DNA from 3 places in the Streptomyces sp. NRRL S-920 genome. Region 1 is predicted to be linked to each of the others. Evidence: riboswitches for the same ligand, from Rfam matches in the RefSeq annotation. Region 1 holds a riboswitch; each other region holds the start of a gene.
The links. Region 1 has a riboswitch for cyclic di-AMP ahead of IG54_RS0113885 (C40 family peptidase). Riboswitches for the same ligand answer to the same signal wherever they lie in the genome.

Region 1 (7,690 bases):
TCTCCGAGGCGCGGCGCGTGGCGAAGCCCTGCGCGCCACCCGTGCGCGAACGCGACGACGACAGCGACGAGGCGATGCCCGCGGCGGGACCGGACGAGGCGGGGGCGCCGACGGAGCCCTTCCGCTTCCAGTCCAGATGGGTATCCGGAATCTCTTCGAGGAAGCGTGAGGGCGGGTTGTACGAGGGCTGGCCCCAGGCGCTGCGCATCGAGGACCGGGTGAGGTAGAGCCGCTCACGCGCGCGCGTGATGCCCACATAGGCGAGGCGGCGCTCCTCCTCCAGCTCCTTGACCTGGCCGAGGGAGCGCATGTGCGGGAAGACGCCGTCCTCCATGCCGGTCAGGAACACCACGGGGAATTCGAGGCCCTTGGCGGTGTGCAGCGTCATGAGAGTGATGACTCCGGAGCCGTCGTCCTCCTCATCCGGAATCTGGTCGGAGTCGGCGACGAGCGCGACGCGCTCCAGGAAGTCGGAGAGGGTGCCGGCCGGGGCGGGCCCCTCGTCGCCCTCCGCCTGCGCCGCCTGGGCCTGGGCGTACTCCTGCTCGAACTCCAGTGCCACGGCGGCGAGTTCCTGGAGGTTCTCGATGCGGGTCTCGTCCTGCGGGTCGGTGGAGGCCTGCAACTCGGCGAGGTAGCCGGTCCGTTCGAGGACGGCCTCCAGGACGACGGCCGGGCCCGCGCCGGACTCGACGACGGTGCGCAGCTCTTCCATGAGCGTGTTGAACCGCTTGACGGCGTTGGTGGAGCGGGCCGCCATGCCGTACGCCTCGTCGACGCGGCGCAGCGCTTGCGGGAAGGAGATCTTCTCGCGCTGCGAGAGCGCGTCGATCATCGCCTCGGCGCGGTCGCCGATGCCCCTCTTGGGGACGTTGAGGATGCGCCGCAGCGGCACCGCGTCCTCGGGGTTGGCGAGAACGCGCAGGTAGGCCAGCACATCGCGGACCTCCTTCCGCTCGTAGAAGCGGACGCCGCCGACGACCTTGTAGGGCAGGCCGACGCGGATGAAGATCTCTTCGAAGACGCGGGACTGGGCGTTCGTACGGTAGAAGATCGCGACGTCGCCGGCCTTCGCGTCGCCCGCGTCCGTGAGGCGGTCGATCTCGTCGGCGACGAACTGCGCCTCGTCGTGCTCGGTGTCGGCCACGTACCCGGTGATACGGGCGCCCGCGCCCTGGTTGGTCCACAGGTTCTTCGGGCGGCGGCTTTCGTTCCGCTCGATGACCGCGTTCGCGGCGGTCAGGATCGTCTGCGTGGAGCGGTAGTTCTGCTCCAGGAGGATCGTGGTCGCGTCGGTGTAGTCCTCCTCGAACTGGAGGATGTTGCGGATGGTGGCGCCGCGGAAGGCGTAGATCGACTGGTCCGCGTCACCCACCACGCACAGCTCCGCGGGGTCGTCGCCCTCGCCTCCGGAGGGGCCGACCAGCTCGCGCACCAGGGCGTACTGGGCGTGGTTCGTGTCCTGGTACTCGTCGACCATGACGTGCCGGAAGCGGCGGCGGTAGTGCTCGGCGACGTCCGGGAAGGCGCGCAGGAGGTGGACCGTCGTCATGATCAGGTCGTCGAAGTCCAGCGCGTTCGCCTCGCGCAGGCGGGACTGGTACATGGCGTAGGCCTCGGCGAGGGTCTTCTCAAAACCGTCGGCGGCCTGGGCGGCGAAGTCCTCCTCGTCGATCAGCTCGTTCTTCAGGTTCGAGATCTTGGCGCTGAAGGACTTCGGGGGGAACTTCTTCGGGTCGAGGTCCAGGTCGCGGCAGACCAGGGCCATCAGCCGCTTGGAGTCCGCGGCGTCGTAGATCGAGAAGGAGGACGTGAAGCCCAGCTTCTTGTACTCGCGGCGCAGGATGCGCACGCAGGCGCTGTGGAAGGTCGAGACCCACATCGCGTTGGCCCGGGGGCCGACGAGCTGCTCGACGCGCTCCTTCATCTCGCCCGCGGCCTTGTTCGTGAACGTGATCGCGAGGATCTGGCCGGGGTGGACACCGCGCTCGGCGAGGAGGTACGCGATGCGGTGGGTCAGTACGCGGGTCTTGCCGGAGCCGGCGCCGGCGACGATGAGCAGCGGGGAGCCCGCGTGCACGACGGCCGCGCGCTGGTTCTCGTTCAGCCCCTCCAGGAGCGTGGCCGGGTCGATGACCGGGCGCGGGGCTCCGTCGCGGTAGTGCGAGTCCCGGGTCATGGGCACGTCGAACTTCCCGCTGAACAAGTCGTCCGGAACCGGTTCCGGAGCGCTGTCCTCGGGCGGCGGCGGGGGTTCTTCGTCCGCGGCCCCGGAAGGCCGCATGTCCGCCAGGAAGCTGTCATCAAAGAGGCTGCTCATCGCCTCCCGAGTCTAGGCGGCCCCACTGACAACCCGCCCCGGGTTCCGGCCACCCCGGGGCTGTTCACGCCGCGGCCGCGCCCGGTCACGCTCCGCCACTCCGCTGCGGGCCTACGCCCTGACGCTCGTAGAGTCACGAAAATGTATCGGTCATATCGAACATCATCCTTCACACGTGCCTCACAAGTTGGTTAGCGTGCTCCGCGGGCCGCACGTCCCCCCACCGGCGAACCCCGCCGGGAACGGGTGGCCCCCGCCGAGTCCGACGTGTTCGGAACCGGGGACCCACCGAAAACTTGGGGTGAATCGGTCCCGTACTTCGTACGGGACCGTAGGGCAACCTTCCGGACCACCCGCCCGAACCCGACAGCTAACCCGGTAGGCGGTGTACGGAAGGAGTCGCCTCCCTTGGCGTCGCACCGCAAGCCGCGGGGCCGGTCAGCCGGCATACGCACCACCCCCGCCGTCGGTATCACCACGGCCGCCCTCACGTCCGTGGCGCTCCTGTCGCAGAGCGCGCAGGCAGCACCCTCCGCGCCGACAGCGCCCTCCGCGCCGGTGGAACCCAGCCTCGACGAGGTGAAGAAGAAGGTCGACGACCTCTACCGCCAGGCGGGCGTGGCCACGCAGAGGTACAACTCGGCCAAGGAGAAGACCGAGAAGCAGCGCAAGAAGGTCGACCGTCTGCTCGACGGCGTGGCCAGGCGCGCGGACAGGCTGAACGAGGCGCGCCAGGAGCTGGGCTCCTTCGCCGCCGCGCAGTACCGCACCGGCACCGCGTCCGAGACCGCCACGATGATGCTCGCCAACGACCCTCAGGGCTACTTCGACCAGAACCACCTGGCGGACCGGCTGACCTCGCGGCAGAAGAAGGCCGTCGACGAGTACCGGGCGGAGCAGGCGACGGCGACGAAGCAGCGTACGAAGGCGGCGAAGAGCCTCAAGACGCTGAGCGAGTCCCGGGACGACCTCAGGGCGAGCAAGCGGGCCGTCCAGAGGAAGCTGGGTGAGGCGCGCGGACTGCTGTCGCGGCTGACCGCCGAGGAGAGGGCGCGGCTCGCCGCGATCGAGCGGAGGAAGGAGCGGGAGGCCAAGCGCAAGGCCGAGGATCTGGCCCGCGAGCAGGCCGCGGAGGCGGAGCGCAAGCGCAAGGCGGAAGAGGCGGCGCAGAGGGAGCGGGAGCAGGAGCGGGGAGGGGGCCAGGGCTCCTCCGGGCCGGACACCGGCTCGGGTTCGGGTGCCGGGTCCGGCTCGGGTTCGGGTGCCGGGTCCGGCTCGGGCTCCGGTTCCGGTACTGGTACTGGTTCCGGCAGCGCGGAGGGCGGCTACGCCACGAAGGCCGCGAAGGTCATCGGCTTCGCCGAGGCCCAGATCGGCAAGCCGTACGTCTGGGGCGCCACGGGACCCGACTCCTACGACTGCTCCGGGCTCACCCAGGACGCCTGGAAGGCCGCGGGGATCTCCCTGCCGCGCACCACGTGGGACCAGGTGAAGGTCGGCACCACCGTGAAGACCGCCGATGCCGCCCCCGGCGACCTGGTCTTCTTCTACGACGACATCAGCCACGTGGGGATCTACATCGGCGACGGCAAGATGATCCACGCCCCGAAGCCGGGCGCCAACGTACGCGTCGAGTCGATCTACTCCATGCCGCTCCACAGCGTGGTGCGCCCGGCGTAACCACGAGAAGCATCCGCTGACGGCCCTCTATGCGAAACGGCCCTCTACGCGCGCGTGGCCCGCACTCTCCCGGGAGAGTGCGGGCCGCGCGCGCGTAGAGGGCCGTCAGCGGGGATCAGGTCCACAGAACGGCGATGAAGATGTTCGCCGTGGTCAGCAGCCCCACCGCGCCGAAGACACCCTTGTCGACCTTCTCCTCGTCCCGCTTCACGTAGACCAGCGCGAGGATCACGATCAGCACGGCCATCTTGATGCCGATCTTGAGGTTGTTGACGGCGTTGTCGTCCGCCTGGTTGAGGCCCACCAGGACCACTCCGGTGACGAGCATGGTCAGCGCGCCGTGGAGCATCGCGGGGCTGAAGCGGGCGCTGCCCTGGCCCATCTGCTTCATCTGGGTGAGGAAGCCGCCCAGGAGCGAGGCGATGCCGATGATGTGCAGGCCGACGAAGAGATGGATGAGTACGTCCATGAGGCCGGAGCCTAACCGGGCCCCCTGCCGCTTGCCGCAGGCGGCCCCTTACCACCCGCTGACGGACAGGCGGGCCGCAATCGACACATTGGTCATAGTTACGCGTGAACAGGGCTTCGATCGATGGTCGGCACGGACAGACACAGTCACCTTTCCGCCCACTCCCGCCCATTACGCGCAATCCGTCACCACGCCGTGACGGCCAGGTTTAGCGTCCTCCCCCAGGTGACCGGCTCCCCACCGCCGCCCTCCCGGGGCGGCAGTCGGCCACCACCGCCGAGAAACCCGGCGGCGGCCCGCTCCCCCTGTGTGGGTCGCCGCCGGCCAGCGAAGGAGCCCCTCGTGGCAGCGCACCGCAAGCCCAGACAGCGCTCGCTCAGCGGCCACACGGCCCGCACCGCCGCCATCCTCGCCCTCGCGGGAGCCGCCTCGGCGACCGCCCTCCAAGGCTCTGGGCACGCGGACCCACGGCTCAGCCCCGCCGCGGTGAAGGCGAAGGTCGACGCGCTCTACCGCGAGGCGGAGGTCGCCACCGAGAAGTACAACGGTGCGAAGGAGAAGGCCGACAAGACCGAGAATTCGCTCGGTGAGCTGCGCGACGAGGCGGCCCGCAAGCAGGAGGAACTCAACTCCGCCCGCGCCGCCCTGGGTTCCTACGCGGCCGCCCAGTACCGCGCGGGCGGCATCGACCCGTCCGTCCAGCTCGCGCTCTCCTCGGACCCCGAGCAGTTCCTGGACCGCGCCTCGCTGGCCGACCGGGCGGGCAGCCGCCAGTCCGCGGCCATCGGCGGCGTACGCAGAAAGCTCCAGGAGGTCGACCAGCTGCGCGCCGAGGCCGATGACCGCCTGTCGACCCTCCGCTCGCGCCAGGCGGAACTGAGGAAGCACAAGAAGACCGTCACCACCAAGCTCGGCGAGGCCAAGCGACTGCTGGCCCGGCTCACCGAGAAGCAGCGCGCGCAGTTCGCGGGCGACGAAGGCTTCGCGGGCGACGAAGGCAGGGCCACCCGCTCGGACGCCCGCACCGCAGCCCCCGGTGCCCGCGCCCCCGAGCCGGGCAGCGCGGCGAAGGCTCCCAACGCCCGTGCCGCCGCGGCCGTTTCCTACGCGTACCGAGCGATCGGCAGCCCCTACGTGTGGGGCGCGACGGGCCCGAGCGCCTTCGACTGCTCGGGACTGACGCAGGCCGCCTACCGCTCGGCGGGCGTCTCACTGCCCCGCACCACGTACGCCCAGATCGCCGCGGGCGAGCGCGTGCCACGCTCGGCACTGCGCCCCGGTGACCTGGTGTTCTTCTACTCGGGCATCAGTCACGTCGGCATCTACGTCGGGAACGGCCAGATGATCCACGCCCCGAACCCGAGCGCTCCCGTACGGCTCGCGCCGATCGACCGGATGCCGTTCGCGGGCGCCACACGGGTGGCGTGAACCTGCCCTCGCGGCCCACGTAATGTCGGGTCCATGCCCAGTCGTACGCTGCCGCCGCCTCCCCCTCCCGTACATCTGCGCACCTGGCCGGACCGGCAGACGATGCTCAGGGACCGCGGCCTGGCCCTCCACGATCTGCGCGGGCGGCACCTGGGCGTGCACCGGCTGCTCCTGCTGTGGCTGTGCGGGTTCGGCGCCGTCATCGGCTGGGCCCTGCTCGTGCAGCCGCTCAAGCTCATCGAGGAGGAGGACGCCACGGGGATCATCCTCGGCCCGGTCCTCGCCGTCCTCGGACTCGCGGCGCTCGGCCCGGCGGTGGTCGGCATCGTCCTCGGCATCCGCCGCGACCGGCGCATACGGGAACTCTCCGAAGCCTGGCTCGCGCTGGACCGCCATCCCGCGTCCGACGCCCGCCTGCGCTCCCCCGGCCTCAGCCTCCTGTGGCTCCTGTCCTCCCTCGCCCTGTGCACGCTCGGCCTGTGGGCGTCCTTCGCGGCGGCCGCGTACGCCGAACCGGGCCACGAGACCTACGCCGACGTCGCCCTCGGCATGGGCACGGGCCTGATCCTGTGGCTCACGGGCCTCGTGGGCTGCACGAAGGCCGCAGGCCACTACCGCTGGGCGCTCCGGAAGCTGGGCCCGGCCCCGACGCCCACCGGCCCCCGCCACCAAGGAGCGCTCTGACTATCTGAGAAAGCTCAGACCAGCCGTCGCGCCGTCGCCCACCGCGTCAGCTCATGGCGGTTGGAGAGCTGAAGCTTCCTCAGAACCGCCGAGACGTGCGACTCGACCGTCTTCACGGAGATGTAGAGCTGCTTGGCGATCTCCTTGTACGCGTATCCGCGCGCGATGAGCCGCAGCACCTCCCTCTCCCGCTGCGTGAGACGGTCCAGGTCCTCGTCGACCGGCGGCGCGTCCGTCGAGGCGAAGGCGTCCAGGACGAAGCCCGCCAGCCGCGGCGAGAACACCGCGTCGCCTTCCTGCACACGGAAGATGGAGTCCACCAGGTCGGTGCCGGTGATGGTCTTGGTGACATAGCCGCGGGCGCCGCCGCGGATGACACCGATGACGTCCTCGGCGGCGTCGGAGACCGAGAGCGCGAGGAAGCGCACCGGATTCTCCGCGTCGGCCATCAACGGCGAGCAACGGCGCAGCACTTCCACGCCCCCGCCACCGGGAAGGTGCACGTCCAGGAGCACGACCTCGGGGCGCGCGGTTGTGATCACCGTGACCGCCTGGTCGACGTCGGCGGCCTCGCCGACCACCTCGACGCCCGTGATGTCGGTCCGGCCGATCTCCGCCTGCACTCCGGTACGGAACATCCGGTGGTCGTCGACCAGCACGACTCGCACGCGACGCCCGCCCGCACCGCCCTCGTCCGACCCCGTCGGCTCCGCGGGTTCACTCGCCTCGGTCGCGTCGCTCATGTCGTCGCCGTCCTCTCCATTACCAGCTCGACTTCCGTGCCGCCGCCCGGCACCGCGCGCAGTCGCGCCGTGCCGCCGTTGCGCTGCATGCGGCCGATGATCGATTCTCGTACGCCCATGCGGTCGTCGGGAACGGAATCCAGGTCGAAGCCGGGGCCCCGGTCCCGGACGGACACGAACACCTTCTCTTCCTCGACTTCGGCGAAGACCTGCACCGCACCGCCTTCGCCACCGTACTTGGCGGCGTTCACCATGGCTTCCCGCGCGGCCTGCATCTGCGCGGTCAGCCGGTCGTCGAGCGGGCAGTCGCCGACCACGACGACCTCGATCGGGACGCCGTGCTTGTCCTCGATCTCCGCCGCGCTG
Region 2 (7,690 bases), on a different contig from region 1:
CCTGGCCCGCGAGGGGTACACCTGGTCGGCCGTCCATCCCCGGGAGCTGGCCGGCACGCTCGGCTGGCCGGGCTCCTGGCACATCGCCCGCCGGCACTGGCGGTACGGGGCGGGCGAGCTGCGCCGGTCCGCCTCCAAGGGGGCGTTCACCGAAGCGGTGCGCAGGCTGCTGCCCGCGATCGACTCCGAGGACCTGGTGCCCGCCCCGGCCGGGGTCCGGGCCCAGGCGGTTCTGCGGGACGGGACGCTGGTCGACGACTTCCTTATTCGGGAGGGGCCGCGGGCGGTGCATGTTCTGAACGCTCCCTCGCCTGCGGCTACGGCGTCCCTCCCTATTGGTAGGGAGGTGGCCCGCCGGGCCATCGGGGCGTTGCGGGCTGGTTCTCAGGGGGGCTGAGGGGGCGATCCCGGGGGCCCGGGGGGGGCGGCTTCCCGGGAGGCCGGAGAGGCTCGGCAGGCGGCTTCCCTGCGGGGCGGTTCGTAGTTGCTTCCCTGCGGCACGGTCGTGGCTGAGCGCAGCTTCCCTGCGGGGCGGTTCGTAGTTGCTTCCCTGCGGCACGGTCGTGGCTGAGCGCGCAGTTCCCCGCGCCCCTTATGGGGCACGTCTGGGCGCCCTCGTGATTCCCGGCGCCCCTTACGGGGCACCTCCCCGCGCCCCGCGTCGGATCCCCCGCGCCCCCTTACAGGGCACCTCCGCGCGCCCCCTCCACAGCACGGCCCCGCTTCCCCCCGGCCCAACCCGTAAAATCGCCGCACTGTGTCTGACTCATCCCATAACCCCGAAGCCCCTCGGTCCAGTGGCCGTGTGCAGGCCGCGCCCCGGTTTCCCGGGGGGCCCTCGCCCGATCCCGCCGGGTCGCACCACGAGCGGCGGATCCGCAGTTTTCAGCCTCGTCGCAGCCGGGTGACCGCCAGCCAGGGTGATGCCCTGCGGCGGCTCTGGCCCACGTGGGGACTGGACATCGACGGGCTGCGCAAGCTGGACCTCGCCGAGCTGTTCGCGGACGAGACCGGGCCGCGCCCCGACCTCCCCGTCGTCCTGGAGATCGGCTTCGGCATGGGCGAGGCGACCGCGCAGATGGCCGCCGCCGACCCCGGCACCGGCATCCTCGCCGTCGACGTGCACACCCCCGGCCAGGGCAACCTCCTCGGGCTCGCCGAGCGCGGCGGTCTGACGAACGTCCGCGTGGCCAACGGCGACGCGATCATCCTGCTCCGCGAGATGCTCCCGCCCGAGTCCCTCGACGGACTCCGCGTCTACTTCCCCGACCCCTGGCCCAAGGCCCGCCACCACAAGCGCCGCCTGATCCAGCCGGAGTTCCTGACGCTGGCCGCGCCCTCGCTCAAGCCCGGCGCGCTGCTGCACTGCGCGACGGACTGGGAGCCGTACGCCGAGCAGATGCTGGAGGTGCTCACCGCGCACCCCGACTTCGAGAACACCCAGCCCGACGGCGGGTACGCCCCGCGCCCCGCCTTCCGCCCCTTCACCCGCTTCGAGGGCCAGGGCCTGGACAAGGGCCACACCGTCCACGACCTGCTCTTCCGCCGCGCCGAGACCCTGCACGAACCGGCCCGCGAGGGCACCGGAACAAGCCCCCGGAGCTGACACCCCGTCGCGGTCACCCGTATCCCTCGTTAGGGTCAACGACGTGGCCACCAGTCCTCCGTATCCGATACCCCCCGAGGCCCCCGCCCCGGGGGAGCTGCGCCGCGCCCGCTGGTGGCAGCGGCGCGCGATACGGGCGGCCGGGCTCGTCACCCTGCTCGCCCTCTCCGGCCTGGTGATCCTCGCCCTGGTGAGGGAGCAGACCGGCACCGAGGGCTTCCTCGTCGGGCTCGGCCTCGCCACGGTTCCCGTACCGCTGCTCGTCGCCGCGTTCCGCTGGCTGGACCGGGTGGCGCCGGGGCCCTGGCGAAACCTCCTCTTCTCCTTCGCGTGGGGTGCCTGCGCGGCCGCGCTCGTCGCGATCGTCGCGAACAGTTTCGCGATCCGCTGGATAGCCACCGCCACCGCCGACCCCACCAGCGCCGACACCCTGGGCGCCACGGTCATCGCCCCGATCGTCGAGGAATCGGCCAAAGCGGCGGCCATACTCCTCGTCTTCCTCTTCCGCAGACGGGACTTCACCGGCCTCGTCGACGGCGTGGTGATCGCCGGGGTGACCGCGACCGGCTTCGCGTTCACCGAGAACATCCTCTACCTCGGCAACGCCTTCGTCACCGACCAGCTCAGCCGCGACAGCGGCCTCGCCTCCGTGACGGCCGCGACGTTCTTCGTACGCGTGGTCATGTCACCCTTCGCGCACCCGCTGTTCACGGTCCTGACCGGCATCGGCTTCGGCCTCGCCGCGTTCGCCGCCGAGCGCCATCACCTGCGCCGCGTACTGCTTCCCCTTACGGGACTGCTGCTCGCGATGGGCATGCACGCGCTGTGGAACGGCTCCGCGGTCTTCGGCCAGTACGGGTTCTTCACCGTGTACGCGCTCATCATGCTGCCCTCCTTCGGCCTGCTGACCTGGCTGGCGATCTGGACCCGGCAGCGCGAACTGCGCCTGATCCGCGCGGAGCTGCCCGCGTACACGGCGGCGGGCTGGCTCACCCCGCCCGAGCCGTTCGCGCTCGGCTCGATGCGCGCCCGCGCGTTGGCCCGCGACTACGCCTCGTACACCTGGGGAAAGGCCGCGGCCCGCACGGTCGTGGAGTACGAGATGTACGCGACGTCGCTCGCGTTCCTGCGCCACCGGGGCCGGCGCGGCAGGGCGGGCCCCGACTTCGTCGTACGCGAACGGGAGCTGCTCGAAAAGCTCTGGGAGCGCCGCGAACCGGCCCGCCCCGCCCTGGCCTACGCGGCCCGCGCGACGGCCCCGGTCATGCTCCCCATGCCCATGCCCGCGCCCATGCCGTACGCCGGGCACGGGTACGCGTACGGGTACCCGGGTCACCCCCAGGCCCCGTACGCGCAAGCTCCGCCCCTCCAAGCCCCGTACGTCCAAGCCCCGTACAACCCCTACCGCTCGTAGCCGCCGCTAGGCCGAAGCCGCCGTGAGCGCCGCGGTCTCCGTCTCCGTCAGTTCCACGTCCGCCACCGCCAGCAGGGCCGGCAGCTGCTCGACCGTGCGTGCGGAGGCGATCGGTGCCGCGACGGTGGGCTGTGCCGCCAGCCAGGCGAGCGCCACGGTCGCGACCTGGACGCCGCGCTCCGCCGCGATCGTGTCGAGCGCGGCGAGGACTCGGTCGCCCCGCTCGCTGCCCACGTACTCCTCGACCCGGCCGCTGCGCGCGCTCTCCACCCGTGCGCCGGGGCGGTACTTGCCGGTGAGGAAGCCGGACGCGAGCGCGAAGTAGGGGACGGCCGCGAGGCCGGAGCGGGAGGCGACCGCCTGGAGCGGGCCCTCGTAGGTGTCGCGGGAGACGAGGTTGTAGTGCGGCTGGAGCGCGACATAGCGCGCGAGGCCCTCGCGGTCGGAGAAGTCGAGGGACTCCTGGAGCCGCTCGGGGCTGATGTTGGAGGCGGCGATGGCGCGCACCTTGCCGGCCTCGACCAGCTCGTCGAGCACCCCGATGACCTCCTCCACCGGGACCGACGGGTCGTCGTAGTGGGTGTAGTAGAGGTCGATGTAGTCGGTGCCCAGGCGGCGCAGTGACGCGTCGGCGGCCCTCTTGACGGTGTCGGCGGCGAGCCCCTTGTACTCGGGGTGGGCGCCCACCTTCGTCGCGATGACGACGTCGGAGCGGTTGCCGCGCTCGGCCAGCCACTCGCCGATGACGGTCTCGGACTCGCCGCCCTTGTTGCCCTCCACCCAGTGCGAGTAGGCGTCGGCGGTGTCGATGAAGTTGCCGCCCGCCGCGGTGTAGGCGTCGAGGACGGCGAAGGACGCGGTCCGGTCGGCGGTCCAGCCGAAGACGTTGCCGCCGAGGGCGAGCGGGAAGACTTCGAGGTCGGATCCGCCGAGGGTACGAAGAGGAGTCATGCATTCCTCAACGTCCTTGCCGGAAAACGAATTCCGGGAACTCCCCCAAGGGAACGTCAAGTCCGCCCTACGGGACCGCTCAGGGGTTGAGGCCCTTGCTCCGCAGCCAGGCCAGCGGGTCGATGGCGGCGCCGCCGGAGGTGCGGACTTCCAGGTGGAGGTGGGGCCCGGTGACATTGCCGGTCGCGCCGACGCGGCCGATGACGTCGCCCGTGCTGACCTTCTGCCCGACGCTCACGTTGAGGGAGGACTGGTGGCAGTACCAGACCTCGGTGCCGTCCGACAGCTCCAGGACCGTGCGGTAGCCGTACGCGCCCGCCCAGCCGGCTTCCTTGACGGTGCCGGTGTGCACGGCCTTGAGCGGGGTACCCGTCGGCGCAGCGAAGTCGAGACCGGTGTGCTGACCGGAGGACCACATCGAGCCCGAGTCACCGAAGTGCGAGGTCAGGGTGTACGAGGAGGTGGGGATGGCGTAGCTTCTCGCGAGCTTGGCGCGACGCTCGGCCAGGGCCTTGGCCTTGCGGGCCTCCTCCTCCTTCTTCTTCTTCGCGGCAGCCTTGGCATCGGCCTTGGCGTCGGCCTCGCGCTTGGCTTCCTTCTGCTGGGCGGCGGCCTCCTCGGCGGCCTTCTTGGCGGCGGCCTCCTCGGCAGCGGTCCGCACCGCGTCGTCCGCCTGGTTCTGCTGGCTCTCGGCCTGCTGCATGATGCGGGCGCGCAGGGCCTCGCCCGCGTCGGAGGTGCCCTGCCCCGCGTCGGCGGTGGTCATACCGGCGGTCGTGAGCGGAGCGCCGGCGGGGACGGCATCGGAGCCCGCGGCGTCCGGCGCGTCGTCGGATATCAGGGAGCCCACGCCCGGAAGGGACTTGGCCTCCGGCAGCGAGTCGGTGACGGCGCCCAGGTCGGGCATCGATATGGAGACCGGGGGCTTGCCGTCCTGCGCGGTGGCGATGCCGCCCGCGCCGACGGCGGCGATGACGCCGACGCCCAGCACGGTGGAGCTGCGGGCGAGCCCGCCGCCGCCCTTCTTGTGCACACGGTGCCTGCCGCGGACGGGACGGACGGACTCCTCAGTGGGATTCCATTCCTCCCAGGTCTCCTGGTCGTACCCACCGAAATCGTCGTCGTTCGGTATGTACACGGCTTGGGGGGCAGGCCGGTTGGACGCCACTGGGGCGCACTCCTTTCCTTCCTTCTCGCCTACCGGGTTAGCTGACGGGTTCGGAGCAGGAAGGTCTCCTACGAACAGCTGGCACGGATGCACAGATGCCCGATTCACCCCAAGTTGGTGGTTCCCCGGCTCCCTTGCGGGATTAGGCGTGTGCGCACGGAGCCGCCTCTAGTGACGGCTGGGACGACCGTGCTGCGTTATCGAACGTTAATAGACAGGGGGTCCGTATTCCAAGCTGTTCCGGTTGATCGTTAACGCGGACCCCCGCCCACCCGCCACCGGAACTTCACATTCCCTTGACAGGACGTCAATTGTTCTGCGGAGCGGTGCACTTCAGTCACGGCCGGTGACCTCGGCGTCCCCGGCCGTCGGCCGCCGCACCGCGAGCAGCGCCATGTCGTCCGTCGCCGCGCCCCCGGTGTGCCGCCGTACCTCCTGCGCGAGCGCGGCGAGCAGCGCGTGCGGCCCCTCGCGGCCGGGGAAGATCCGCCCGCCGAGCCGGGTCGCGGGATCGTAGAACTCCCCCGCGGCGTCCCGCGCCTCCGAGAGGCCGTCTGTGTAGAAGAGCAGCATCGCGCCGGGCGGGAACTCCGACTCGTCCGCCCGGTCCGGCCAGAACCCCAGCTCACCCATGCCGAGCGGCAGCGCGGGCTCGCTCGCGGAGAGCACGCACAGCCGTCCGTCGCCGCGCAGCAGCAGGGGCGCCGGGTGCCCTCGGTTGACCAGCCGTACGGCCCCTTCGCCGTGCCGGATCTCCGCGAGGACGGCGGTGGTGAACCCCTCGAAGGCGTCGAGCCCGTCCCGCCGCATGCCTTCCCGCGCGAGCGCCCGCTCCAGGCGCTCCGCCACGGCCTCCAACGTGGCCTCCTGCTCGGCGGCCTCCCGGAACGCCCCGATGACGACGGCGACGGCCGCCACCGCGCCCATGCCCTTCCCCCGTACGTCCCCGACGACGAGCCGTACGCCGTGCGGGGTGTCCTGTACGGCGTACAGATCACCGCCGATGAACGCGTCGGCCTGCGCGGCCTCGTACCGCGCCGCGATGTCGAGCCCGCCGATGCGGGGGTCCGGCTGCGGCAGGACGGCGCGCTGGGTGGCCTCGGCGATGGAGCGGGCGGTGGCGAGGCGGTCGTATCCGCGGTGGATGACGCGGTTGATGACGATCGCGAGGGCGGCGACGGTCGCCACGGTGACCAGCTCGGTGACGGCCTCGACATGGCTGGTGTTGGTGTTGCCGTAGTGCAGTACGAGGACGGAGACGGAGGCCGCGATGCCCATGAGAACGGTGTGGAGCAGCGAATAGAAGGGGGCCGCGATCAGCGGGGCGGCGGTGAAGAGCGGGGCGGCGGTGAACTCGGCCGGGGTCGAGGCGTCGTACACGATCCCGACGGCCAGGAGCAGGACGGGCAGGGCGCGGACGAGGGCCCGCTCGTGCGCGGTGGTCCCGCCGCCCATTCCGCCACGCTGCCCCACCGCTTGTCTCCCGCCGAGTCCGCGCCCATCACCGCGCCGCACTCAGGCTTCCCGGAGCGGGGTGCGGGGGCGACCTGGTGGGGGCCGAGCGGGTTACGCACGTCCTGGGTGCCGCACGCCCTCTTGGCACACGGGGCCGGAAAACACCCAGGGCCGGAAGCGATGAACGCTTCCGGCCCTGGGTCTTCAGTAGCGGGGACAGGATTTGAACCTGCGACCTCTGGGTTATGAGCCCAGCGAGCTACCGAGCTGCTCCACCCCGCGTCGGTAAACACAACTGTACGGCATCCAAAGGGGTGAAGCGAACCACCGCTCCGGGGGGCCCGCCCGCGCCGGGCCGGAAGCCGGCGGACATCGCCTCGGTGGGGGGCCGCTGCCGGTCCTGTCATGCCGGGGCGAAGCACTCCACGGGGTTGAGGTAGGGAAGGGCTTCGAGCGGCTGGTCGGTGAAGAAACGGTCCATCAAGTCGGCCAGATCGGTGTCGCGCTCGATCTGCACCAGGTGGTCGGAGTCCTTGATCGTGGCGAACCGGGCCCCGAGCCCCTCGGCGACGCGGCGGCCGACGGGAGGGGGCGTGATGGAGTCGTGCTCGCCGGTGAACACGAGGGCGGGAGCGGTGATCACCGGCTCGGGCAGACTCCACGCGTGCGACAGGAGACGCTCGTGGTGGGTGACGTCCATGGCGAGTTCACGCGCGGTGAGATGGGCGAACCTCTGCCGCATCAGGCGAGCCACGGCAGCCCGTCGCCGCACGAACCCATGCTCGGGCGGTGACATGAACTGCTCGACCATGTCCTGGGCCACATCGTCGAGCAGGCCGTCGTCCACCATGCGGCGCCATCGGTGCGCGGAGGCGATGTACTCGGGGGAGATCTCCTGGGCGGTTCCCCCCAGCATCAGACGCGTGACCCGATCCGGGTGCCGTTGGGCAAGGCGCAGCGCGATGGCGGCTCCGAAGCACGCGCCGAATACGTTGACCGGTCCCAGCGAGAGCGCGTCGACGGCGTGGCGGACGGTGTCGGCGAGAAAGTCGATGCCGTGTTCGACCGGGAGGGGATCGGCGTCTCCGTAGCCGGG
Region 3 (7,690 bases), on a different contig from region 1:
CCGGCTCGGGCTCGGGCTCGAAGGCGCAGCTCGTCGGCGTGCTCAAGTCCCAGCTCACCTCCCTCAAGACGGAACTCAAGAGCGGCGCCTACCGAGACGCCAGCATGGCCATGTGCGCCCTGGTCGCCGCGGCCGACGGATCGGTCGACCCGGCCGAGCGGCAGCACGTGGAGTCGCTGATCCTCCAGAACGACGTCCTCCAGAACTTCCCGCCCGACCAGCTGCGGCAGCGGTTCAACAAGCACGTGGACCAGCTGTCGTTCAACTTCCAGCAGGGCAAGACCGCCGTCATGCAGGAGATCGCCAAGGCGGCGAAGAAGCCGGCGGAGGCGAAGGCGGTCGTGCAGACCGGCTTCGTCGTCGCGGGCGCGGACGGGTACATCGCCCCGGCCGAGGAGCAGGTCCTGCGCGAGGCGTGCGCGGCGCTCGGTGTGTCGCCGCAGGAGTTCGGCCTCTGATCCCCTTACGGCTTCCGCACAGTTGAGCGGCCGCACGATCGGAGGGGCCCGTACCTGAGAGGTGCGGGCCAGAGACCCTGGGCCCGGTCGTACACCCCACGGGCCGCCGCTGGAGCCGCCGCTCATGTCGCAGGGGAGGACCTGCGTGCCGTGCTCCTTCTTCGCCATGCCGACGCATTGCAGGAGTTCCTCGCCGAGCTGCGGGCGGTGGCGGAGTAGCCGAAGGAGGAGATGGTGCCGTAGGGCATCCTGCCCTTGCTGTGACCAGGGGCGAAGACCATCGAGAAGTTGGTGTTGGCGGGCGAGGAGCCGCGGCGCACGCAGTGGGCGGCCGTCATCACGGCGGAGCGGTTGGCGCTCGCCGCCCGACGGTCTTCAGGGTGGGGCCGCGCCACAGCTTGGCCTTCGGACCGGTCGGACCGAGGTCCACGGACTCGCCAACGGCCTTCATACGGGCGGGCGTCCAGTAGGCGAGGGCCTCCTTGCGCTCCTGTGCGGTGTACTTCAGCACGGAGACCGGGTCGGCGGAAGCGGCGGCCGCCTTGTGGGTCACTGCCGTTGCGTGGACCGGCGCGGCGAGGGCGAGAGCCGTGGCGGCCACGGCCAGTCCCGTGGCGCGACCACGAAGTCGCCGGGTCAGGTACGTGGTTGTCTCGGGCATGGCGGAGTTCTCCTCGGCTGGCGCTGTCGGCGTTCTGTGACACAGGGTCAGCCGCATTTCCCCCGCGTCCGTGAACGCACCTCTCGTCTCATCCGTATTCAGGGGCCGAACACACTCCCGGCTTCGGCCGGTGACCGGGCTCGGCATCCGCGCAGGAGGCGACAACTTGAGGCATAAGCGCATACCCAAGCGAAAGGCTGCTCTGGCAGGGGCGGTGGCGATGGGCACGCTGGCGACAGCTCTGCTGCTCCAGCACGCCAACGCCGCACCGTCCGGAGAGGGGAGCACTTCGGCGTCCGCCGCCAAGCGGCTCAGCGCGGCATCGGCGACACGGCTCGTCGCGCCGCTGGCCTCACAACTCGGCGATGCCTACGGCGGAGCCTTCTACGACACGGAGAAGCGGCAGCTCGTCGTCAATGTCGCGGGCGGCGGAGACGAAGCGGGTGCCCAGGTGAGAAGGGCGGGCGCGGTGGCGCGGAGCGTCACCCGCAGTGCCGGTGAACTGAAGGCCGCCACCAAGACGCTGAAGAGCCGGGCCACCGTGAGCGGAACCTCGTGGTCCATAGACCCCAGGACCAATCAGGTCCTGGTCACCGCTGACCGCACCGTCACCGGCGAACGGTGGGACAGGCTTGAGAAGACCGTCGAGTCGCTCGGCGCGGGCGTGGCCCGCATCCAGAAGTCCAAGGGCGAGTTCAAACCGTTCGCCGCGGGGGGCGACGCCATCTTCGGGGGCGGCGCGCGCTGTTCGCTGGGTTTCAATGTGACGGCCGGGGACGGAAGCCCCGCTTTCCTCACCGCGGGGCACTGCGGTGTCGCCGCCCAGCAGTGGTCGCAGGACCCGAACGGCGCGCCCATCGGTACCGTCCAGGCCGCGACGTTCCCGGGAGACGGCGACTTCGCGCTGGTCACGTACGACGATCCGGCCACGGACGCCCCGAGCGTCGTGAACACGGGCAACGGGCAGCCCACCCAGATCGTGCGGGCCGCCGACGCGGCGGTCGGGCTGGAAGTGTTCCGCATGGGCAGCACCACCGGGCTCCGGGACGGCGCGGTCACCGGGCTGAACGCCACGGTGAACTACCCGGAAGGCACCGTCTCCGGGCTCATCCAGACGGACGTCTGCGCCGAACCGGGAGACAGTGGGGGCGCGCTGTTCACCGGCGACGGGAGCGCGATCGGGCTCACGTCGGGCGGCAGCGGCGACTGCACGGCGGGCGGTGAGACGTTCTTCCAGCCCGTGACCACCGCACTGGCCGCCGTCGGCGCCACGATGGGCGACGGGGGCAATTGACGTACGCCCCACGCGAAGCACGGTGGTGAGGAGGGCTGAATCCCGCCTCACCACCGCGCCGCCTGCGGACGCGTCAGTGCCGGCTGCCGCCCTTGTTACCGCAGCCCTCGTGGTCGTAGCCCGCGGCCGTGGACCAGACGATGCCGAGCGGGCCGCCGACGCTGTCGAACGTACCGGCGAACCCTTCGTGGTCGTAGCACGCGTGGCGCGGGTTGTAGCGGTGGTGGTCGTCGTCGGCGACGGCCGCGCCCGCGCCGACGGCCAGGACGGACACGGTGAGAGCGGCGGCGAGGATGGTCGAGCGAACGCGCATGAGTATATTCCTCCTGGAATACGCAGGTACTGTCGCTATGTCACCTGCCGCGGCAGCAGGGCCGCGTAACGGCCCAGCACACCCTCTCCACCCGAACGGACCTCCGGGTCCTACCGTACGGCCCACTTGATGGGCTCCTTGTAGTACCCCTGCGAGTACGTCACTGCTTTCAGTGTGGTGTCGGCGGGGATGAGGTAGGGCTCGCACAGGGTGCGCGTCTCGCCCTTCTTCCATATGTCGTCGCTGCCGAGGCTCTTCGCGCCGTCGTTGCCGAGGCAGTCGGAGGGACGGCTGGAGAGGTCGCCGATGAGGAGGAACTGCGTCGCGGGCTCGCCCGCGGAGGTCTCGCCGCTCACGTTGCCCATCACCATCGGCTCCTTCACCGCGGAACCGCCGACGTGCTTGGCCTTCACGTAGATCCAGGCGACCTTCAGGTCCTTGTACTTCTTCTTGTCGTTCAGCTCGTCGAGGTCCGCCGGCTTGCCGAGGGTGACCTTCGTCGGCGTGAGGGAGAACTTGCCGGTCTTCTCGTATCTGGTGATCTCCTGCGCCGGCCCTGCCTGCCCGAGCTTGAGGTTCTTCGGCGCCTCGCTCGACTCCGAGGACCCGCCGGCCCCGCCGGTCCCGCCGGACCGGCTCTTCTTGCCGGAGCCGCCTCCGCACGCGGCGAGGGAGACGGCGGTGAGGGTGGCGAGGACCGCGAGGCCGATGTGCCGGCGGTACCGCGTGGTGCGCTGAGTGCTCATGTGTTCCTGATCCTGTGTTTCTCGGTGTGGGGGGTGACTCAATACGGCAGAGCGCCTCGAACGCAAGTTGCTGCTGGATTACCGTTCGACCTGGTCGAACAGCGACTCCCAGCGGTCCGGCACGGTGGGCAGCGCGAGCGCGGAGACGTGCTCGTACGCCGCGCGCCCGTAGCGCTCTCGTCGTGCGTCGTCCTCGATCAGCACACGCATCGATGACGCAGGGCACCCCGCACGCGGAGGCCGCGGCCAGCGCCATCGGACGCCCCTCGCACTCGCTGGTCAGCGCCACGAGGGACATCTCCCCGACCCCAGTAGGTTCTGTCCCCTTCGCGCTTGACGTGCCGCGGTGCGACCACGTTGCGGATTTGTGGTGGCTGGAGGAGATGGAGGGCTTGTCCCGGGCGGCGGCGAGCCGCCAGGTGTAGACCGCCCACGGTACGACCGCGAAGCTGCGGGCCATTCGGTCCCTTCCAAGGTCAGCAGCATCGACTTGCAGGCGTGCTTGGGCAGTTCGTCATCGCCGTCGAGGAACATGATGTGGGGCGCTCTGGCCATGGCGATGCCGGCGTTGCGCGGGGCGCCGCACCCCCCGCTGTTCTTGCTCAGCCGCAGATAGCGCACCCGGGGGTCGCATTTCCCTCAACTGGCGGGCGATCGAGGGGGTCTCGTCCGTCGAGCGGTCGTCGCAGATGATCACTTCGAGATTGCGCAGCGACTGGTTGAGCACTGACGCCACGGCACGGGGCAGGCTTTTGCGGGTCGTTGTAGACAATGACGACGACAGTTACATCGGGGGTACGCGACGTCGTCTCCGCCCCGTCGTCGTGCTCTCTGCCGTGGCGCCCACGGTGGCTATCAGACACACGCATTTCCTCTCCCACACATGCCCATCTCCCGTGGTCCTGGAATGCCCGTCACCCGACCACTTCGTAAAGGACTTGCCCTGTCGGCCCGGTGGCGGTTTTCCGCAGGGCCTGATCGCCCTCGGGCCGTCCGCCCTCGCCCCTCGTCTGGATAATCCACTTGGCGTGATAGCGGAGCAGCGCGTCGACGCGGTCCTCGCGATCGGCGCCGGGAGCGAAGTAGCGCTCGACCGTCTTCCTGCGCTGCCGTTCCTCGGGCAGAAAGAAGTCCGGGTATCCGGTGGCCACGGTGTATGGCCCGTACGCGGGCACCATGCGCGAAGCGAAATAGTTCTGCGCTCGATCGCTTCGGGCAGCGCGTCCGCACGAACGACATACCCGAGTGCTCCCGTTTGCGTCCAGGCCCCGAAAAGCAGCACTGTCCAGGTCACCCCGGCGCAGCTGACGCGCGCGAATCGAGGGCCGTTCTCGACCACCAGTGCCCGCTCGCGGCCCCTGCCGCAACCACCATCGCGCCGAGAGCGAAGAAGACGACGAGCGGATCCCGCCGGTCCCGGTGAGTCCGCAGAGGGCCCCACAGGAGCAGCAGACACAGAAGGGCCAGCGCGGGCGCCGAGCGATGCCTGGTGAACGTGCGCGTGAACTGCCAGACGCCTGTGCCGAGCAGGGTGAGCGAGGCCAGTGCCGCGACGCGGAGCAGGGTGAACGGTCCGAGCCCCGTCAGCTTGGCCGACGCGCCGAGGAGCACCGTCCAGGGCGAGGAGTACTGGCTGGGGGTGCTGGCGTCGACCATCGGGTTGCCCGGGGCGAGCGGGTCGTGGCGCAGCCGTTCGACGGTCGCCGCGTGCCTCCGCGGTGGCGGACACGGCGGGGGGTTCGTGCGGGCTGGTCGTATCCAAGGGGCAGCCAACTCGATTGTGCCTGGCGGGGGCTGGGGGCAAGGAGCGGAAAGGCTCTCCTCCTCGGACGAAGCGGGGGCGCTCCGAGCACCCCTACAACGATCAGGGCCTGGTGGGGTCACAGGTCCCCTTGGAGTGGCATGCCCACGGAGACAGGGGGTGCGATATGTCCTTCTTTGCAGCGGAAATCACGATAGCCCCGAATTCCCCCCTCCCCATTCAGTGAAATGGGTCACGCCGACAGCCGTGATCATTAGGGCCACCGCGCGCATTTCCGTTCCCCGCAAAGCGAGTTGGCTTTGTTGATCAGAAAGAGCGAGGAGTTCTGACTCCCCAGGACGACTCTCCGTATTCGCCTGTGTGAATTCCCGCCTTGTTCCGTCCCGCCTTTCTCGCTTAATGTCACCGTCAATCCGGGCGGAACGCCGAATCCTGCCGCTGCCCGGAAACCCTTCCACTCACTCACCCACGGCAGGAGCGGGGGACCCAGGTAAGCCGCCGATCCGGTTTCCGGAACGGCTCGGGGTGAAGGCGCGTTCAAATGCGCCGGGACAGCTCCCGTCCAAACCCGACAGCTCACCTCGCAGGCGACGGAGAGGAACTTTTTCATGCCCGCAAAGGGAAAGCACCGCCGTCCGAAGTCCAGATCGCTCAACCGCGGTATCGCCGCCGCGGGAACGGGTGGAGCCGTCCTCGTCCTGCCGGTGCTGGGCGCGACGAGCGCCGGCGCGGCCCCTAAGCCGGCCGCGGACGCGAGCACGTACGTCGTCGTCGCGGGCGACTCCCTCTCCAAGATCGCCCGGGAGCACTCCGTGAGCGGTGGCTGGAAGAAGCTGTACGAGGACAATCGCGGCGTCCTCGGCGGCGACCCGAAGCTGATCCACCCCGGCCTCAAGCTCACGCTCGGCGCGAAGGGCGCGGCGGAGCCCGCGAAGAAGACGGACGCCTCCCCCGCGTCCGCCGAGCGGGCGGACCGCTCCGAGCGTGCGGCCGTGCCTGCCGCCGCCCCGGCGAAGAAGACCTACGCCAACAACCTCGACGGCTGGATCAGGGAGTCGCTCGACATCATGGCCCAGCACGGCATACCCGGTTCCTACGAGGGCATCCACCGCAACGTCATGCGCGAGTCCTCCGGCAACCCGCTGGCCATCAACAACTGGGACTCCAACGCGGTCGCCGGCACCCCGTCCAAGGGGCTCCTCCAGGTCATCGCCCCCACGTTCGCCGCGTACCACGTCCCGGGCACGTCGCTGGACAGCTACGACCCCGTCGCCAACATCACGGCCGCCTGCAACTACGCGGCCGACCGCTACGGCTCGATCGACAATGTGAACGGTCCGTACTAGGCCTCGGCGCCAGGCCTCGGCGGCTCACAGGTTGCCGCGTCGGTCCTGCTCCCGTTCGATGGCGTGGAAGAGGGCGGCGAAGTTGCCGACCCCGAAGCCTTCCGAGCCGTGCCGCTCGATCAGCTCGAAGAAGCCGGTCGGCCGGTCCTGCACGGGCTTGGTGAGGATTTGCAGGAGGTGGCCGTTCTCGTCCTGGTCGACCAGGACCCCGCGGTCACGCAGCTCGCTGATCGGCGAGCTGATCGGGCCCATGCGGGCGAGCAGGCCCGGGTCCTCGTAGTACGCGGCCGGGGCCGGCAGGAACTGAACTCCGGCCGCGCGCATGCCGTCCACGGCGCGCAGGATGTCGCCGGTCGCGAGTGCCACGTGCTGTACCCCCGGGCCGCCGTGGAAGCGCAGGAACTCCTCGACCTGGCTGGCGCGCTCCGACGGCGCGGGTTCGACGACGGGGAACCTGACCCGGCGCGACCTGTCGGCGACCACCTTCGAACGCAGCGCCGAGTACCGCGTGGAGATCTCCCCGTCGATGAACTCCGCCAGCAGTTCGCCGCCGAGGACACGCTGGTAGAAGTCGACCCATTCGTCCATCCGGCCCGCTTCGACGGCGGCGACGCAGTGGTCGATCGCCGTGAAATACGGTACGGGGGGCGGTTGGGGAAACGTGTGCGGGCACGGTTGGTAGCCGGGGAGATAGGCGGCGCGGTACGCCGACCGGTCGACGAAGGTGTGCCGGACCGGGCCGTAGGCCGCGAAGCTCGCCAGCCGGACCGCACCGTCCGCGTCTCGCAGTTCGTGCGGCTCATCGAGGCCGCTCGCCCCGGCGGCGACCGCGTGCCGGAAGGCGGCCTCGACGTTCGAGACCCGGATCCCTACGTCGAACACCGAGTCGCCGTGTTCGGCGACGTGCTCGCCGAGCGCGGTGCGCGACCGCGTCGGACCTGTGACCACGAACCGTGTGGCGCCGGCGCGCAGGACGTACGAGCACTCGTCGCGGCTCCCGGTTTCCGGGCCGCGGTAGGCGACCGGCGTCATCCCGAACGCGGTCACCAGGAAGTGTGCGCTCTGGAACGCGTTGCCGACCGCGAAGCCGACCGAGTCGAAGCCCTCGAT

Region 2: another riboswitch for cyclic di-AMP. It lies ahead of IG54_RS0127790 (M23 family metallopeptidase); the one in region 1 lies ahead of IG54_RS0113885 (C40 family peptidase).
Region 3: another riboswitch for cyclic di-AMP. It lies ahead of IG54_RS0100370 (transglycosylase SLT domain-containing protein); the one in region 1 lies ahead of IG54_RS0113885 (C40 family peptidase).

The regions. Positions count from the first base shown of each region.
Region 1 covers NZ_JODF01000016.1:10,710-18,399, forward strand. Annotated here, with positions in the region: gene pcrA (DNA helicase PcrA) at 1-2,320, opposite strand, end outside; cyclic di-AMP (ydaO/yuaA leader) riboswitch at 2,565-2,721, shown strand; gene IG54_RS0113885 (C40 family peptidase) at 2,729-4,000, shown strand; gene IG54_RS0113890 (hypothetical protein) at 4,116-4,469, opposite strand; gene IG54_RS0113895 (NlpC/P60 family protein) at 4,812-5,897, shown strand; gene IG54_RS0113900 (hypothetical protein) at 5,931-6,581, shown strand; gene IG54_RS0113905 (LuxR C-terminal-related transcriptional regulator) at 6,596-7,324, opposite strand; gene IG54_RS0113910 (ATP-binding protein) at 7,321-7,690, opposite strand, start outside.
Region 2 covers NZ_JODF01000048.1:17,584-25,273, forward strand. Annotated here, with positions in the region: gene lhgO (L-2-hydroxyglutarate oxidase) at 1-397, shown strand, start outside; gene trmB (tRNA (guanosine(46)-N7)-methyltransferase TrmB) at 758-1,606, shown strand; gene IG54_RS0127780 (PrsW family intramembrane metalloprotease) at 1,650-3,020, shown strand; gene IG54_RS0127785 (aldo/keto reductase) at 3,027-3,971, opposite strand; gene IG54_RS0127790 (M23 family metallopeptidase) at 4,051-5,139, opposite strand; cyclic di-AMP (ydaO/yuaA leader) riboswitch at 5,151-5,298, opposite strand; gene IG54_RS0127795 (PP2C family protein-serine/threonine phosphatase) at 5,473-6,612, opposite strand; tRNA gene IG54_RS0127800 (tRNA-Met) at 6,803-6,876, opposite strand; gene IG54_RS0127805 (alpha/beta fold hydrolase) at 6,998-7,690, opposite strand, start outside.
Region 3 covers NZ_JODF01000001.1:97,425-105,114, reverse strand. Annotated here, with positions in the region: gene IG54_RS0100420 (tellurite resistance TerB family protein) at 1-458, shown strand, start outside; gene IG54_RS42765 (hypothetical protein) at 581-799, opposite strand; gene IG54_RS42760 (hypothetical protein) at 796-1,119, opposite strand; gene IG54_RS0100410 (S1 family peptidase) at 1,340-2,413, shown strand; gene IG54_RS0100405 (hypothetical protein) at 2,487-2,726, opposite strand; gene IG54_RS0100400 (hypothetical protein) at 2,837-3,472, opposite strand; gene IG54_RS43415 (hypothetical protein) at 3,551-3,682, opposite strand; partial or broken gene IG54_RS42410 (glycosyltransferase family 2 protein) at 3,953-4,341, opposite strand; gene IG54_RS0100380 (hypothetical protein) at 4,387-4,650, opposite strand; gene IG54_RS0100375 (hypothetical protein) at 4,763-5,128, opposite strand; cyclic di-AMP (ydaO/yuaA leader) riboswitch at 5,684-5,839, shown strand; gene IG54_RS0100370 (transglycosylase SLT domain-containing protein) at 5,843-6,580, shown strand; gene hppD (4-hydroxyphenylpyruvate dioxygenase) at 6,605-7,690, opposite strand, start outside.